Regions from separate parts of the Pseudoalteromonas sp. P80D2 genome, predicted to be linked through region 2. Evidence: predicted binding sites of a transcription regulator. Region 2 holds the regulator's gene; the other holds the start of a gene.
The links. Region 2 encodes LexA, which represses DNA repair genes until DNA is damaged. Its sites were predicted from a motif close to TACTGTATNNNNATACAGTA; they were not measured.
Positions count from the first base shown of each region.

Region 1: a site for LexA is predicted at 5,987-6,006, ahead of VRK28_RS13100 (YebG family protein). Genes of this name have one in related genera too.

Region 1 is NZ_JAZDAR010000047.1:237,056-244,225, reverse strand. It holds gene VRK28_RS13130 (translation initiation factor) at 1-28, shown strand, start outside; gene VRK28_RS13125 (bifunctional diguanylate cyclase/phosphodiesterase) at 56-3,055, opposite strand; gene VRK28_RS13120 (chorismate mutase) at 3,390-4,541, shown strand; gene dsbB (disulfide bond formation protein DsbB) at 4,671-5,189, shown strand; gene VRK28_RS13110 (DUF6170 family protein) at 5,189-5,491, shown strand; gene VRK28_RS13105 (ComEA family DNA-binding protein) at 5,520-5,813, opposite strand; gene VRK28_RS13100 (YebG family protein) at 6,060-6,362, shown strand; gene putP (sodium/proline symporter PutP) at 6,425-7,170, opposite strand, start outside.
Region 2 is NZ_JAZDAR010000037.1:88,998-96,167, reverse strand. It holds gene VRK28_RS10725 (endonuclease) at 10-663, opposite strand; gene VRK28_RS10720 (VOC family protein) at 780-1,133, shown strand; gene VRK28_RS10715 (hypothetical protein) at 1,108-1,833, opposite strand; gene VRK28_RS10710 (hypothetical protein) at 1,992-2,372, shown strand; gene VRK28_RS10705 (PaaI family thioesterase) at 2,380-2,817, opposite strand; gene lexA (transcriptional repressor LexA) at 2,979-3,596, shown strand; gene coxB (cytochrome c oxidase subunit II) at 4,034-5,176, shown strand; gene ctaD (cytochrome c oxidase subunit I) at 5,176-6,771, shown strand; gene VRK28_RS10685 (cytochrome c oxidase assembly protein) at 6,771-7,170, shown strand, end outside.

The DNA.
Region 1 (7,170 bases), on a different contig from region 2:
ATTTAAAGTTAAAATTGCAGGGGGCTAATCACCCCCCTTTTTTGCGTTCTGTATTTTATGAATTCAACGAGTTGAGCTGTTCATAAAGTGCAGGCAACTCATCTTCAGGGATAGGCTTGCTATAGTAGTAACCTTGCACAATATAACAGTTGTTGTTTTGTAAAAACTCAATCTGCTCAATGGTTTCTACCCCTTCAGCAACAACATTAAGCTTCAGCTTTTGTGCCATAGCAATAATCGCAGCGGTAATTTCCATATCATTACTGTCTTGTGGAATATCTTTCACAAACGAGCGATCAACTTTCAAAATATCCACAGGGAAACGTTTTAGGTAACTCAGTGAAGAATAGCCAGTACCAAAGTCGTCGATTGAAATTGATACACCCAAGGCTTTTAACTGATGCAGTTGTAAGATGGCTGCTTCAACATGCCCCATCAGCATACTTTCTGTTAGCTCAAGGTGTAAGCGTTTGGGCTCAACACCTGTTTGCTTGATGATCTTATCCAGTGTCGACACCAAGTTCGCATCTTTAAATTGACGTGCCGACAGGTTGATTGAAATATTATTCTTTAAGTCTTGGCTTGCTAAACGTGCAGCAAACTCACACGCTTCTTGCAGTATCCATGCGCCTAATTCAACAATTAAACCAGTTGCCTCAGCAATAGGAATAAACTTAGTTGGTGGGATCATCCCTTCTTTAGGATGGAACCAACGAATAAGTGCTTCGTAGCCAACCACTTGGTTATTTCTACAATCAACTTGTGGCTGATAATAAACCCTAAACTGCCCTTCGCGAATACCAGTACGAAGCTCATTTTCAATGAATAAGCGCTCGTTTGCTGCAGCATTGAGCTCTTGGCTATAGAAGTGGAAAGTATTACGCCCTTTCGCTTTTGCTTCATACATCGCAAGGTCGGCATGTTTAAGTAGCTGATCTTCTTCTTGGCTATCAAATGGTGCCATTGTGATACCAATACTGGCACTGATGATCACTTCATTGTTACCTAATTTGATTGGCTCATTAAGTGTGCGCTGAATCGTATTAGCCACTTCCATGGCATGTGTTTGATGCTCAATACCACTTAACAGGACCGCGAATTCATCGCCGCCTAAACGCGCTATTGTATCTTCCGTACGCAAACGCTTTTTCAAACGGTTAGCCACTTCAACTAATAACTGATCCCCTGCATCATGCCCTAGTGTATCGTTGATACGTTTAAATTCATCTAAGTCAAAATAGAATAAGGCAAATGCATAATGGCCACGTTCAGCCAGTGCCATTGATTTACGCAGCTGCATTCTGAAGAAAGTACGGTTAGCAAGCCCCGTTAAGGTATCAAAGTAAGCCAATTGCTCCATCTTACGCTGGCTTTCTTTTACAAACGAAATATCTTGAGCTGATGCCACATAACTGGTGATCTCACCACCATCTTCACGAATTGGTGAAATACTTAACGAAACCCAAACTGATTGGCGCTCATTCCCTTGTAATAAGGTATCCCCGCGCCAATAATTACGGCTTCGCAAATCGATATCAATATCATCGACTAAAATCGCCATTTCTTGTGAAATGATATTCAGCAGCGGCGAGCCAATAAAGTGACGCTCCTCAAAACCGGTCATTTCAACCATTTTCGGATTCACGTATTTGATCTCAAAGTCTTGATTGGTGATCACCACACCGGTACCAGAGAAAGCCACAGCTTTAGATAAACGATTCGCCGCTTTTTCCGCTATTTCTTTTTCACTAATGCGCTGGTTTAAGCCATCGATCAACTTACGAATTTCAATAGCCATATCTCTAAACGAGCCATTTAGCGTGCCAATTTCATCTTTATTAGCCTTTGGAAACTCAGTTTGTAATTGCCCTTTGCCAAAACTAACTACCGCATTAACCAACGAATGAATGCGACGCAGTACTAATTGATAAAGTGCTTGATGCAATAACAAAGCAACTAAAATAGCGTACAAGATAAACAAGCCAAAGAATTTTACTTTTAACTCTTCAAGCGCAGAAAGTGCCGACGAACGTTTTTTATAAATTCCAATATACCAATTTAGATTCTCGACTTTACGAATATTGATAATGTGAGTTTCGCCATCTTGTACGAATGAATTTGCCGACTCAGGTAACTTTAAACGAATGGTTTCAGACACTAGTTTTTGCAGATCAGGGTTTACAAAATCTTCGGTGAGTAATTTTTTACCTTCACGACCATATTGCTCAAGCGTGGTTTTATCTAAATCAGGGTGAGCTAATAGCTGACCTTTTGCATCAAACACTAACAGATGCTGCTCACGGTCACCGATAGGTAGCTGTGCCAATAAGGTTTCAAGCGCGATATCACTGCCCGTGACACCAAAAAAATCGTTATCAAGGTAGATTGGCACAAGCACACTCACCACCCACTTATGCCAAATAGTATCGTAATACACTTTTGACCACACCGCTTCTCGGCTTGGGTTAGTTGCAGCCTGAGCGTAATTGAAGGTTTCGCCTTTAGTAAAATCAAAGTCACCAGGTACATTGAGTGCCCAGTTTGGTGGCGCGATCCGAATAAAGTTATCTTTGGTGACAAGGTAAAAATTAAAGAAATCTTGAATTAAGGTCGGTGAAACGATTTTCCATAGCGATTCAGAATCGTTTATAAGCTGTTTATAAAATTCAGAATATTTATCTTGAGGGAGAAATGCAGCCGATAAGCCATCTTCTGAGGTACTACGGATACTGCCATCGAGGGCAAATTTGAGTTCTGCGCTGCGTTTACTTTGTAAATGCGATTCGTTGTGAAGGAGCTGGCTGCTTACGACGTTATTCGCCTGCTCAGCAATATTGATTTTGGTTTTGATCAAGCGGTTAAATTGACGACTCAAGCGTTCACTAGAGTGCTTTAAAAGTTCGTGCTCTTCAAACACAAGCTGTTTTTCTTCAGATTTAAGCATCAAAGCCGCAGCACATATACCTGCAATCAAACAAATCGCAGAGATCAGCAGCGACAATTTCATACTTAATGAATTCACACCAAAACGTGATGGCGGTCGTCGATACACCACAGGACTACCTTATTAATAATTGTTATTATTTATTGTGCAAAAACAAATATACCAGATTCATTTTTATATTTATAAATTTTTTATAAATATAAATGAATTTTCTGAGTAAACACCGATGTTTTCTAAATTAGCTGCGATAGGCAGTTGACTTTACATACAAGTGTTTTTACATTAGTTCAATGAAACAAATTATCTCTCGCACTTATTTTTCGTTTTTTAGCTTCTTTAGATAGAGGAGGCTTAACTGTTTGCGAGATAAATTCACCGAATAGCTAAAGCCTCCCACTTGGGAGGCTTTTTTGTTTGTGCACTGTTTTGGAATGAGGAAACCAACATGAGCATTGATACATTAAATGCGTTACGACACGATATTAATGAAATAGATTCCGACTTATTGGTGTTACTGGCTAAAAGACGCCGTATTAGCCACAGCGTAGTTGAATATAAAATTGCCAATAACAAACCGATTCGCGATGAAGCCCGCGAACAAGCATTACTAGAAAAGCTTATTAATTATGGTAAGTCGCTAGGTCTAGATGCGTACTACATCAATAATGTGTTCCAAACTATTCTTGAAGATTCTGTTTTGAATCAACAAGCAATGCTACAAAAGAATCTAAACCCTGAAGCGATGAGCGAAAGTCATCGTGTTGCATATTTAGGTGGTCAAGGTTCTTATAGCCAATTAGCCTGCCATAAATATTTTAGCCGTCGCCCAGGTAAGCTGATTGAGATGGGCTGTTCGAGCTTTGATCAAATCACTGGCAAAGTTGAAAGTGGCCAAGCTGATTTCGGCTTACTGCCAATTGAAAACACCAGCTCAGGTAGTATCAATGAAGTGTTCGATTTATTACAACATGCACAAGTATCAATTGTCGGTGAGGTCACTCACAGCGTTGAGCACTGTTTATTAGCAATGCCAGGTACTGAGCTTTCTCACATTAATAAAATCTTTGCTCACCCACAGCCTTTTGCTCAATGTAGCCGCTTCATTCAGGGTTTAGGTGATATTCAACATGAAACCTGTGACTCAACCTTCCATGCATTACAATCAGCGGTTGAAACTACAAACAGCGCCGCTATCGGCTCAGCACAAGCAGGTAAAAATGTAGGGTTAGAAGTCGTTAAATCAGGCCTTGCAAACCAAAGCGAAAACCATAGCCGCTTCATTGTCGTCGCGCGTAACCCGTTGCAAGTATCTAAGCAAATTCCAACAAAAACCAGTTTGATTATGGCGACCAAACAACAAGCGGGTTCATTGGCTGATGCCTTGATGATTTTTAAACAACATCAAATTAACCTAGTAAAATTGGAATCTCGTCCAGTACCTGGAAACCCATGGGAAGAGGTGTTTTATGTTGACCTTGAAGCAAACCTTGATGACTTACATGTTAAGCAAGCGCTTGAAGAGCTAAAAGAACACACCCAATACACCCGTGTATTAGGCTGCTATCAAAGTGAGTCTTTGCAAGCTGTTAGTGTGTAACAGCCAGCCTAGGTATGATTAATGAAAAGGAGCTCGTTGGCTCCTTTTTCGTATAATTTCATCTTAGATACTTGCACCCACTGCCCTGTCTAAGCATAATCTTGAAAACAATTTGAAATTGGAACTTTCATGAATTGGTTAGCAGAATTAGCAACTAAAAGAACACCTTGGTTATTATTAGCCGTTATTTCCCTCGCATTTGAAATCACTGCGTTATTTTTTCAATACAACATGGGCCTTGAGCCATGCATCATGTGTATATATCAACGTACCGCTGTTTTAGGCTTACTTGCAGCGGGTGTGATTGGTGCAATTAACCCACAAAATATGGTTGTTCGCTTAGTCGCATTTGCCACTTGGGGTGTCTCTGCAATTTGGGGTTACTTTATTGCCAAAGAACACATTGCAATGCAAAACAATACTGACCCTTTTGCATTTAGCTGTGCATTTGAACCTAACTTCCCAAGCTTTATGCCTTTGCATGAATGGATCCCTAGCTTCTTTGCCGCTACTGGTGATTGCGGAAATATCGATTGGCAGTTTGCTTCTATGAGTATGCCAGCATGGATGGAAGTGATTTTTGCAGCATTTTCAGTGGTATTTGTGGCTGTTCTAGTTAGCCGATTAGTGAGTAAAAAGTCGCTATAATGATTTATTTTTTTACTAGCCAAATCCCTGCTTTAAAAAGCTTTAAAGTAAGGCAACGCCAGCAAATTATTGCCCTTGCTTTGGCTCATTTAAGCCCAAGCAAAAAGATCATTTTATCAGTATGTAAGCTTGCCTTTTTAGCACCATTATTTTTAGGCTTGGCCTACTTTGAAGGCTGGATGCTTATTCCTTGGTTATTGTTAGCGGGCTTGAGTTACCCACTCATCACAACACCTATCGAAAACATGTTCGCATTAGCGCATTTAGACAAAGCTATCGATGAATTTAAACAGGGCGAATAACGCCCTGTTTAGGTGTATAGCCCGCTATTTATAATGTAATTTTCCCCTCAAGTTTAGCAAATAGCTTATCGCCAATTCCTTTTACTTCTTTTAATTGCTCTACCGACTTAAACGGACCTTGCTTTTTACGGTGCTCAACAATCGCTTTAGCTTTTGACTCTCCAATACCCGGTAATTGAGTAAGTTGATCTATGCTGGCTTTGTTTATACTGAGCTTTTGCATTTTAACTTGTGTTGCTTCGGTTGGTTTAACGGCGAATGCCGATGTAGCAGGTAGTAACGCAATGCTTGTGGCAAGTAAAATACTTGATAGTAATTTCATAATTTCCTCCATGATGTCCATCTTGGACAGGTAGTTAGCTATTACCCAACACTCACTCCATCGCTTGTGTTTAACTTTGGGTAACAATTTAAATAAAGCTAATGTCCCTATTATTGTCAAATTTGCTGAATAAAATTTTTCTCAAGTTACTTGCAAAGTAAGCCCCGAAGCATTACTGTATATAAAAACAGTAATCAAAGTAGCGGTATTACGCTGCAAATGCCACGCTTAAATGCAGGAGAAATCATGGCTGTTGTTGTTAAATATGTTGTAGAAAGAAACGGAGTCGAGCGCATGACGTTTACTACTAAGAAAGAAGCTGATGCGTATGACAAAATGCTCGACATTGCTGAGTCATTAGAACTAATGCTTGAAAAAGTTGATGTACCATTAAGCGAGCAACAAATTGAGTCACTGGCGCTTGAAATGGCAAAAGAAAAAGACCAATTTATGGCGGTACTTAAAGGTGCAAAAGACGCCCCAGCTAAGCCTAAAAAAGCAAAGTCAGACGACAACGTTGCTGATATAAAAGAAAAAGCGGCAAGCTAAACGCAAATTTAGATCATAAAAAAGGGCAACAGATGTTGCCCTTTTTTGTGTTTAATCAAAAACTACAGTGACGACTCAACTTCATCAAATAAGTCTGTAATTTCTTTTTTCGGCTCAGCAGTTGTAAGGCTAACAACAACAATAGCAATTGTTGATAAAATAAAGCCTGGGACAATCTCATAAATGATTGCACTTAATGCTTGGCCATCAATTGTAATTGGCGCGTAAATCCAAAACAGCACTGTTGCAGCACCAACAACCATACCACTAATAGCGCCTTGTAAGTTCATACGCTTCCAGTAAAGGCTCAGTAATACGAGTGGACCAAATGCAGCACCAAAACCTGCCCATGCATTACTCACTAAGTCTAAGATAGAGCTATTGCGGTCATAGGCTAGGTAAATAGCAAATAGAGCAACCAAAATAACACTAATACGACCTACTAAAACCAGCTCTTTTTGCGATGCACTACGGTTTAAGTAAATCTTATAAAAATCTTCGGTTAGTGAGCTTGAACAAACTAATAACTGTGATGAGATAGTACTCATAATCGCCGCTAAAATAGCTGCCAATAAGAAGCCGGCAATTAAAGGATGGAAGATAAGCTCAGACAACACTAGGAAAATCGTTTCTTTATCATCAATTGGCATTTGGTTTTCAAGCATATAAGCAGCACCAAATAGACCTGTTAGCACAGCACCAATAGCTGAAAGCGTCATCCACGACATACCCACACGGCGCATAGTCGGCATATCTTTCACAGAACGCACAGACATAAAACGTACAATAATATGTGGTTGACCAAAAT
Region 2 (7,170 bases):
TGCTGCTAGTTATAAAGATTTGCGATTGCTAATTTCAGCTATTTCAAGCTTTTGCCACGATTCAAATAATTTACGTTGTTTATCAGATATTTTTAAACCATAGGTTTTTTGCATATAAAAATAGGTATCGGCTATTTGCTTTCTTGCATAAATGGGCGGCTCAAATACGCGTTGCTTAAAATCGATTTTTACGGGACATGCTCCGTAACTTGCACTTGATGTTGAGACCATGCCGTAGCGAAAGTTTGAACGGTCTGCATTTATCTCACCAATTGCGGGGGCAAGGTTATTAATGTCAGCTTCCATTTGACGAAACTTTTCACTGACCTTTTTACAGTTTTTGCGACCGCCATCCTGCCAGCATTGTAATTGATGACCGAACTCCCAGGCAGGCACAATGTGCTCCCACTCTATTCTTTTTGCGCGAGCATTCTCTTTTCCTGAACGGGTGACAGAGTTTCTAGGAATATAACCACACGCATCAGGGTCTGGCACAAGTTTTTTACCTTGGCGCTTGATATCGCAACCACAATATAAGCTTTTACTATTGCTTGGTAGGTTCTTAATTAAATGCTTTTTGGCACTGTAAAAGCTCGAAAATTCTTTAGCGGATATAGGAAAAGTGAAAATAAAACAAAGGGCTAAGTATAGAAATAAACGCATATCCATCACATCAGTGAACTACAGGAACAGCTATTCTAGAGCGACTATTCTAAAAAGGAAAAGTTTTTCAACTCAGCTATAGTTGTTAGGCCGTTTTTATTAAAGGAATTACAACCATGTTATTAGGTGCTTTTTCTGTAAGTCTAAATGTAAAAGATATTCGTGCTTCAAAGCAGTTTTATGAAAAGCTAGGTTTCAAAGAGTTTGCTGGGGAGATAGAACAGCATTGGCTAATAATGAAAAACGGTGAACATTTGATAGGTTTGTTTCAAGGTATGTTTGATAAAACCATGCTGACCTTTAACCCTGGGTGGGATCAAAATGCTGAAGCTTTGGATGAATTTGCAACCTTTGAGCAATTAGCTGCACAATTTCAGCAACAAGGATTAGAAATACAAAAGGCCGGTGACGCGAGTTTTATTATCACCGACCCAGATGGCAATCCTATTTTGATTGACCAACACGTGTAGCTGGCTTTTTACGTTTAATTCGAACGTTTTGTAGTAACAAGAGAACTCCTGTAATACAAAATAGTACGCTGGTGGCTGAGAAGCTGATGAGTAGTGGATTGTTAAAGTTCTCACGCTCATCATAATCCATAATGTGTAGCATCCAGAAAAAGTCGAAAATGCGCCACAGGGTGCTGCGCACAGTTATAACTTTACCGGTTTGGCTATCTAAATATAAGGTTGTTGTTAACCAATCATCGAAGCTAATTTGCCAAACATTGGCTTTGTGACCGACTTCTCTAGGCCCTTTTGTTAATAACTGCGCTTGCGTTATTTTTGCGTCAATAAGCAGGTGAGCTTGGGCATTTTCAATGATTTGCGCTTTACTCGGTGCAGGCATTTTAGCACCTGTTCTGCCATCAAAAATAAACGTACCGCTAAAGGATGTAACTTCTATAATCGGGGTATTTAAAAAATGGCTATATTTAATACCCTCGATTTGCTCGAATTGCGCTGTTATTTTATCAATTGAAGCAGGGTAGTCCGACAATAAAAATGGGCTACTTAAACTGCGATTAGCCAGATGCTTACCATGCACTTTTTCAAGTGGTAATGAGCTCATTACCAGCCCACCTAAGAGCCAAAAAAAGATCTGCAAAGCAAGTAAGTAGCCAAGCCATTTATGCCCTTTACGAGCATACTTAAACAGGCGTTTATTCATTATTACCCCGTTATTATTGTTATGTGGGCGCTATTTTAGGTTGTTTAGCTAGATTGCCAATGCGGCATAATGTCGCATTAACTGTATTCTAGATTTGGTATATATACAAAACTGAGTTAAAGTTTCAGTCGATATAAATAGAGGGTAAAAACGAGAGTATGTCGGAAATTCAATTTTTAAATGTAGATCTGGAGCTTGAGTCAAAGCACGATATAAGTGCGCTTGTTGCTGATTTGAAGAAAAACGCCATGGTTTTACATTATGACCAAGATGAATACCGCCAACTAGCACGTATTGAAGCAACCGCAGATATCAGCTCTCCAGATAAAGCAATTAACCAGCTTTGCGAGCTTATTGAGTCTTGCTCGCGCAATGCATTAAAACAGTGGTTATCGTGCTCAAAGCGTACATTTGATATAGGCTTTGAATCAGGTAATTCGCCTAAATGCTTTAACCAACCCCTGCATGCCGATACCTTGTTACGTATCTCTGCAATTGGCGCAGGGATTGAAATTACTATTTATCCTGTCGAAAAATAGCCAGAATTTATCGCTCTACAACAGCTGCGGTCATTCTTGATACGCAGCAAAGCTCTCCTGCGGCATTGGTAATTTTAATATCCCAAACAGAAGTTCGCTTACCTAAATGCAGCGGCCTCGCAGTTGCTGTTAACGTTCCTTTGCGTGACGCTTTCATGTGGTTGGCATTAATTTCTTGGCCAACAGCATAAAACTTATTGAAATCAACCACGAAATTGGCTGCATAGCTTGCCACTGTCTCTGCTAATACAATGTTTGCTCCGCCATGGACCATGCCCATAGGGTTATGATGCTCAGGAATAGCAGGCATGGTTGCCATTAAATAATCATCGCCAATTTCAGTTACCTCAATGCCCATAGTTTTCATTAAAGTGCCTTGACCGGTAATCCCTTGTTCCAGCTCTTTGCAAAGCTCTAACGTGATTGGTTGGTGCCAAATACTCATTGTGTTTCCTTAGCCTGCTAATTAAAGATAATACCTTATGGCATCTTTCGGTGTGGTTCAATGTTAGTTTTGTAGCAATATGATGGAGTTAATTTAAATTTGCGATTTTCAAATAACTGTATATACTCACAGTTAAATGTACTGTATGGAAAACCAGTTGTATGCGCCCATTAACTAAACGCCAATCGCAAATTTTAGAACTAATTAAAGTCTTTATTAAAGATACAGGCATGCCACCTACGCGTGCTGAAATAGCTCAAACATTGGGTTTTAAAAGTGCCAACGCTGCTGAAGAACACCTAAAAGCACTGGCAAAAAAAGGCATGATCAAAATGAAGCCAGGGGCGAGTCGCGGTATTCAGTTAATTGAAGAAGATGAGCCAGAGCAACTAGGCTTACCTTTAATTGGCCGTGTTGCAGCTGGTGAACCTATTTTGGCGCAAGAGCATGTTGAAAGTCACTGCCAAGTTGATCCTTCATTATTTAAACCTGCTGCCGATTTCTTACTGCGTGTAAATGGTATGAGTATGAAAGACATTGGTATTATGGATGGCGATTTGCTTGCAGTACACAGAACACAAGTTGCTGAAAACGGGCAAGTAGTTGTAGCTCGAGTCGATGAAGATGTAACAGTTAAGCGTCTAGAAAAAGCGGGTCGCAAAGTACTTTTACACGCTGAGAACGAAGAGTTTTCGCCTATTGAGGTTGACCTTGAGCATGAGTCGTTCAACATCGAGGGGTTAGCGGTAGGTGTTATTCGTAACGCTGACTGGATGTAAACGTTCCCAATTTGGTGCATTAAATTGACTCAATTTGGTGCGCCACTGAAATTTTACTACTTAATTAGGATTTGTGAATCCTTACTCTTCATTTAAAGCCTTATATAGCGCAGTTTTCCTCTCTTTTTACATTTCGTTCTTACTCCTAAACATTAAATAAAGCGCTGATTATAGTTGTTATTTCTGCACCAAAATAAACATTTATTATCATTAAAACTTGCTTATTGGTCATTTTTTAACTAATTGGTTAATACACTGTATTAACACCTAATTAATAAAAAGACACAAAAATGTGCGAGGTGTTAGTCATGGGGTCGGTATCATAAGTGGGTCAAAATGATACGTAGTCGCTCTGAACAATAAGAAAAACGAATGGGCACCTTGTTGTATCGCCTTTTCGCTTTGCGTCTTGCAATAGCATCTAAAGGAGCCGTCACATGGGTAAACTGCGTTACGCCTTGTGGCTTATATTGTTTGCACTTCCTGAGCTTGCATTGGCAAATAGCCAATACAATATGCGTAAAGGGGTGACCGATATAAGTAATAATGTTTATGAGTTACACATGACGATATTTATTATCTGCTGTGTAATCGGCATCATCGTATTTGCGGTGATGTTTTGGGCTTTAATACACCACCGTAAATCCAAAGGGGCCAAGCCTGCCCAATTTCATGAAAGTACAAAAGTTGAAATACTTTGGACTGCTATTCCATTTGTCATCTTAATCGCCATGGCTGTGCCTGCCACAAAAACCTTAATTGCCATGGAAGATGCCTCTAAAGCCGATATCACCATTAAAGTGACTGGCTCACAATGGAAGTGGCATTACGAGTACATGGGTGAAGACATTGCTTATTACTCGATTCTATCTACTCCTAAAGATCAAATAGACAACCAAGCAGAGAAAACTGAGCATTATTTGCTTGAAGTAGATAAACCGCTAGTACTTCCTATCAATAAGAAAGTGCGCTTTTTAATGACCTCAGACGATGTAATTCATTCATGGTGGGTGCCTGATTTTGCGGTTAAAAAGGACGCAAATCCTGGGTTTATCAATGAAGCGTGGACACGTATTAACGAGCCAGGTGTTTACCGTGGCCAATGTGCTGAGTTATGCGGTAAAGATCATGGCTTTATGCCTGTTGTGGTGAAAGCCTTACCTGAAGATGAGTTTGCTAATTGGCTTGCAGATGCCAAGCAAGAAAAAGCCAATGCGGCTGCAGCAGATGCTGCTTTGCTTGATCAAACATTACCTAAAGAAGAGCTTATGGTCTTAGGTGAGCAAGTGTATATGGCAAGCTGTGCTGCATGTCACCAACCTACTGGTATGGGCTTACCGGGCGTTTTTCCAGCGCTTAAAGGCAGCCCGATTGTATTAGGTGATGTAAAAGATCACATAGATATCGTGTTACACGGTAAGCCTGGCACAGCAATGCAAGCGTTTGATAAACAGCTTTCAATTAAGCAACTTGCTGCGGTTATTACTTATAAGCGAAACGCGTGGGGTAATGATACCGGCGATGTTATCCAACCGAGTCAAATTCAAGCCGCGATTGATGCAGCAGCGGAGGCGAACTAATGAGTAATGTTATTAACGAGCAAGCAACAGGGCATGCGCATCACGACCATCATCATCCAGCTAAAGGTTTTAAGCGCTGGCTATACACTACCAACCATAAAGACATTGGTAGTTTATACCTGATTTTTTCACTCACCATGTTTTTAATTGGTGGAGCGATGGCAATGGTGATCCGCGCTGAACTGTTTCAGCCTGGATTACAGTTAGTCGACCCGCACTTTTTCAACCAAATGACTACCGTACATGGTTTGATCATGGTGTTTGGTGCTGTTATGCCTGCATTTACTGGGCTTGCAAACTGGATGGTACCTATGATGATAGGCGCACCAGATATGGCCTTACCACGTATGAATAACTGGAGCTTTTGGATTTTGCCATTTGCATTTTTAATCCTATTGGCTTCGTTACTTATGCCTGGTGGTGGTCCTGCGTTTGGTTGGACTTTCTACGCACCACTATCAACAACTTACAGCAACGATAACACTGCACTTTTTGTGTTTGCCGTACATATCATGGGTATCAGCTCAATTATGGGGGCGATTAACGTTATCGTGACTATCGTCAACCTAAGAGCGCCAGGTATGACGTGGATGAAGCTGCCGCTATTTGTTTGGACATGGTTAATCACTGCATTCTTGTTAATTGCTGTTATGCCAGTTCTAGCAGGGGCGGTCACTATGGTGTTGACCGATAAATACTTTGCAACCAGCTTTTTTGATGCAGCCGGTGGGGGCGACCCTGTGATGTTCCAGCACATTTTCTGGTTCTTCGGTCACCCTGAAGTGTACATCATGATTTTGCCGGCCTTTGGCATTATATCGACTATCGTACCTACCTTCTCGCGCAAAAAGCTATTTGGCTATGCGTCTATGGTGTATGCAACTTCATCGATTGCGCTGCTAAGTTTTATCGTTTGGGCACATCATATGTTTACCACTGGGATGCCTGTGGCTGGCGAGTTGTTCTTCATGTACGCCACCATGCTGATCTCAGTGCCAACGGGCGTTAAAGTGTTTAATTGGGTGGCCACCATGTGGCGAGGTTCGATTAGCTTCGAAATTCCGATGATGTTTGCCATCGCCTTTATTGTGTTATTCACCTTAGGTGGTTTCTCTGGCTTGATGCTTGCGATTACACCAGCAGATTTTCAGTATCACGATACCTATTTTGTGGTGGCTCACTTCCATTATGTGCTTGTGACGGGGGCTGTGTTCTCAATTATGGCGGGAGCCTATTATTGGCTACCGAAATGGACTGGCAACATGTACAACGAAACGCTGGCGAAATGGCATTTTTGGTTATCGCTAATCAGTGTCAACGTGTTGTTCTTCCCTATGCACTTTGTTGGCCTTGCTGGTATGCCGCGTCGTATTCCTGATTATGCTCTGCAATTCGCTGACTTTAACGCCATTATCAGTATTGGTGGTTTTGCATTTGGCTTATCGCAACTGTTGTTTGTATTGGTGGTATTTAAATGTGCTCGAGGTGGCGAAAAGGCACCTGCCAAAGTATGGGATGGAGCTGAAGGTTTAGAGTGGGAAGTCGATTCTCCAGCGCCTTATCACACCTTTGAAACACCGCCGGAGATTAAGTAATGAACCATGCACCTTTGCTAAAAAAACTGCTGATTACATGCTTGCTCATGTTCGCATTTGCTTTTGCAATGGTGCCGCTTTACGACGTGTTTTGCGACGTTACAGGGTTGAATGGTAAGCCATCATTAGAAAAAGCGAGCGCGAGTGAATCAATAAATACACAGCGCCAAGTTGATGTCAGCTTTACCACTCACGCCCAAAGCGGCGCGCCATTTAAGGTGCAGTCTGAGCAATACAGCGTGGCGGTACAACCAGGTGCCATGCGTGAAGTTAAATTCTCAGCAAAGAACACCAGTAATGAAGACAAAGTCATGCAAGCAATTCCATCAGTATCACCGGGTAAAGCGGCAAAGTACTTACATAAAATAGCCTGTTTTTGCTTTGATCAGCAGCCAATGA